DNA from 2 places in the Pantoea sp. SGAir0180 genome. Region 2 is predicted to be linked to the other one. Evidence: predicted binding sites of a transcription regulator. Region 2 holds the regulator's gene; the other holds the start of a gene.
What was found. Region 2 encodes ArgR, which controls arginine synthesis, uptake and breakdown. Its sites were predicted from a motif close to ANTGAATAAAAATACANT; they were not measured.
Positions count from the first base shown of each region.

Region 1: a site for ArgR is predicted at 959-976, ahead of argC (N-acetyl-gamma-glutamyl-phosphate reductase). Genes of this name have one in related genera too.

Region 1 covers NZ_CP028071.1:3,908,834-3,911,040, forward strand. The annotation lists gene argE (acetylornithine deacetylase) at 1-912, opposite strand, end outside; gene argC (N-acetyl-gamma-glutamyl-phosphate reductase) at 1,081-2,085, shown strand; gene argB (acetylglutamate kinase) at 2,100-2,207, shown strand, end outside.
Region 2 covers NZ_CP028071.1:4,214,239-4,216,445, forward strand. The annotation lists gene yhcN (peroxide/acid stress response protein YhcN) at 31-294, opposite strand; gene argR (transcriptional regulator ArgR) at 780-1,250, opposite strand; gene mdh (malate dehydrogenase) at 1,787-2,207, shown strand, end outside.

The sequences.
Region 1 (2,207 bases), 310 kb from region 2:
GCCCGGAATCGGCGGATGCAATTCTTCGATGGTAATCCGTCCCGGCCAGCGTTCGCTCACCGGCGCCAGTGCCTCATTCAGCAGCGCGTCAAGATCGCTCAGCGTCAGCCCCGGCAAAGGGCGGATGTCCATGTGCAATTCGCAGCAGGCGCAGATACGGTTTGCTGCATCACCGCCATGAATATGACCAAAGTTCATTGTGGGATAAGGAATCGCAAAACCATCATGGTTGTAACGGGCTTTCAGCGTATTGCGCAGTTGCATGAGTTCGGTAATCGACTCATGCATCAGCTCAATGGCGTTGACGCCGCGACCCGGATCGCTGGAATGGCCGGATTGACCCTGAATACGAATCGCATTTGAGATATGTCCTTTGTGCGCACGGACAGGTTTCAGAGACGTCGGTTCGCCAATAATGGCGCAGTCAGGGCGAAGCTGTGTGGATGCGGCAAAATATGACGCGCCCGCCATGGTGGTTTCTTCATCAGCGGTGGCCAGAATATAAAGCGGCTTACTCAGGGCTGTCACATCCACATCACGGAGCGTGTCCAGAATAAACGCGAAGAAGCCTTTCATATCGGCGGTACCCAGACCGTACAACTTGTTGTCGTGCTCGGTCAGGGTAAAGGGATCGCGAGTCCAGCGACCATCATCAAACGGAACGGTATCGGTGTGCCCGGCAAGCAGCAGACCGCCCGCACCGCTTCCGGTGCGCGCCAGCATATTAAATTTATGCCGCGTGCCCGGCACGGGTTGGACTTCCACGGTAAAACCCAGGTCACGGAACCAGCCAGCCAGTAAATTGATTAAAGTTTCATTGCTCTGATCGAGAGCGGCATCGGTTGCGCTGATAGACGGTGTTGCGATCAACTGGCGGTAGAGTTCGATAAAAGGCGGTAATTTTGTCTTCACTGTTGACGGTCCTTGAGTTAGGATGTATCAATATTCATGCATTAATAGTGAATAAAAATACATTAACGTCGTGTGCATGTGAACCTTAAATCGCTGCAAACGACATCGTGGGCAACGGGGCAAGGCCGCGACCCGGAACGTGTGACTGTAATAAAGGTATACAGCCTGATGTTGAATACGCTGATCGTTGGTGCCAGTGGTTACGCTGGCGTAGAGCTTGCCACCTTCCTTAATCGCCATCCACATATCAACATAACCGCTTTGGCGGTGTCTGCGCAAAGTCCCGATGCGGGTAAGCGCTTGTCCGATCTTCATCCACAGCTGAAAGGCGTGGTGGATCTGCCGCTGCAGCCACTGAGCCGCGCCGACGAATGGGCAGATAAAGTTGATGTGGTGTTTCTGGCGACGGCCCACGAAGTCAGTCACGACCTGGCGCCTGAATTTCTGAAAGCTGGCTGCGTCGTGTTTGATCTGTCCGGCGCTTTCCGCGTCAACGACGGCAAGTTTTACACGCAGTTTTATGGCTTCACGCACCAGCATGGGGACTGGCTGGATAAAGCCGTTTACGGTCTGGCGGAGTTCCAGCAGGAAAAAATCAAAGAAGCACAGCTGATTGCCGTCCCTGGCTGCTATCCCACCGCCTCTCAGTTGGCACTCAAGCCGTTGGTGGATGCCGGTTTACTGAATGAGGCGCAGTGGCCGGTCATCAATGCCACCAGTGGCGTCAGTGGAGCAGGGCGCAAAGCGAATGTTGGTACCAGCTTCTGTGAAGTCAGTCTGCAGCCTTACGGTATTTTTAATCATCGTCATCATCCTGAAATTGTGGCGCACCTGGGCACACCGGTAATTTTTACGCCGCACCTGGGCAGTTTCCCGCGTGGCATCCTGGCCACGATCACCTGCCGTCTTAATGCCGGCGTCAGCCGTGATGATGTCGCTGAGGTCTTTCACAATGCCTACCATGATAAGCCGCTGGTACGCGTTTACGAGCAAGGCGTACCGGCATTGAAAGCCGTGGTCGGTCTGCCTTACTGCGATATTGGCTTTGCCGTACAGGGCGAACACCTGATTGTGGTGGCTGCTGAAGATAACCTGCTTAAAGGGGCAGCCTCTCAGGCAGTACAGTGTCTTAATATTCGTTTCGGTTTCCCTGAAACGCAGTCACTGATTTAACGGACGACTAAACCATGACTAATCCATTAATTATCAAGCTGGGCGGTGTGCTGTTAGACAGCGAAGAAGCACTGGCCCGTTTATTTGACGCGTTGCTGGCCTACCGTTCTGCTCATCAGCGC
Region 2 (2,207 bases):
TCATCTGGTTACCTGTCAGTTCAAACGCTTTTATTTGTACAACTCAGCGGTGGCGTGATAGTTGCCATCGTTGTAAGCCTCGATAACACGAAAAGCTTTAGCGCCGTGTTGATCCGCTTTCTCACTCAGTTGCTGTCTGATATCTGATGGCGCACCGGCGACACCACTAACGCTCACAGTGCCGACAGAGTGCAGATTCTGAGCATCCGCATCAGAAACATATTCAGCTGCAGATGCACCAAATGACAGGGCAGAGAGAATGCTTAAAGCAGCGATGGTAGTTTTAATTTTCATGAAAGATGTCCTCGTCGTGGCTGTTCTTCTTTTTTATTAGTGTGATTCACATCACGAAAGTAAGTATAGGACTAATAACGGCAGAAATTAATATCTGCCTAATAATATTTTGTAGTCATACTTTAACCTTATGGGATTTTTTTATAACTAAACGTTATTAAAAGCGGTTAAAAAACGGCCTTTGACAGGTAATTACTTATAAAAACAGTAAGATGCGCAACTTTAACTTTTGGTGCGGAAATTTATGGTCGATCAGGCTGCTTGTGAACATAACCTCAAAGGATAGCACCATCGATGCGGTGTAGAGCAGTATAAAATAGCGTGGAAAAGTAGTCAGGATAAAGGGTATGACCAATAGTACAAGGTAAATTGCGGCAATGAGATAGGCTCAACTCGTTGATAATAGAGCGTTTAAACAGAAGAGAACACAAGGAGGGACGCGCTGCAGATCAACCGGCAGATGCGCTGCCGGTCAGAGATAAAGGCTAAAGTTCTTGTTCAAACAATACCAGAATAGCATCGTGCAGTTGCCTGACAGTAAAGGCGCGTGCTGGCGTGATAAAAATGGTGTCGTCTCCTGCAATCGTGCCCAGGATGCCTTCGGACTTACCTAATGAGTCAAGTAAACGCGCAATTAACTGTGCGGCACCCGGGCTGGTATGAATCACGACCAGAGCATCGTTATAGTCAATATCAAGCACCAGATTCTTCAGAGGACTGGTGGTAGTCGGCACGCCCAGTTCCGCAGGTAAACAGTAAACCATTTCCATTTTGGCATTGCGGGTGCGCACCGCGCCAAATTTCGTCAGCATACGAGAAACTTTTGACTGATTAATGTTCTCGAAGCCGTCTTCCTGAAGCGCCTGAACAATCTCGCCCTGAGAGCTGAATTTTTCTTCTTTTAATAATGCCTTGAAGGCTTTAATCAGATCGTCTTGTTTCGATGGGTTTCGCATAATTTACCAGTATACGTAAGACAAACCGCGAACCAGGCCGCAGCAAAGACATTATTATGCATATAAATGAATTTTTATGCAATCGGTTGTTAATTGTACTGCGAGGTCATCATCGCGGGCGGCGATAATAGCAAAGAATCTCCTCAGACCAAAACCCAGCTCACAGCCTGAAAAGGCAAAGGTTGCAAAGGTGTTATATTATTGATGAGGTAAGAAAATAAAAATGTACATTGCCGATCTCTTTCTGCGGATAATACGGTTGCCAGTTCACGGGTATAATGTTTACAGCCTGTTAGTGAGAATGATGCCTTCATCATTTATTACTAAAGTAAGCCTGAACCGGGAATTGCCTGACTCGCGTGAGTAACCTGGCGAGTAAGGGACAGGAAGATGATGTGTCATTTTTTATCCGGCGCTTCTGTATTGAAGCAGGTAGAGCAGGCACCGGACAAACGTCATCCACTAAGCCGTTGGTTACGCTCTGATACAGATGGAATATCGGATCTTCTCTGCCCCACCTTAATAAGGAGTTATGAATGAAAGTTGCCGTTCTCGGTGCCGCGGGTGGCATAGGCCAGGCGCTCGCACTTCTACTCAAAACCCAGCTTCCAGCAGGTTCAGAACTGTCTCTTTACGATATCGCGCCTGTCACGCCGGGCGTGGCAGTAGATCTCAGCCATATTCCCACCGCAGTAAAGGTGCAGGGGTTCAGCGGTGAGGATGCGAAACCAGCCCTGAAAGGGGCCGACGTTGTGCTTATTTCCGCGGGTGTGGCACGCAAACCGGGCATGGATCGTGCGGATCTCTTTAATGTTAACGCCGGCATCGTCAGCAACCTGATCGAGCAGGTGGCGACTACCGCCCCTAAGGCGCTGATTGGTGTCATTACCAACCCTGTTAATACGACCGTGGCGATTGCGGCGGAAGTGCTCAAAAAACACGGCGTCTACGATAAGA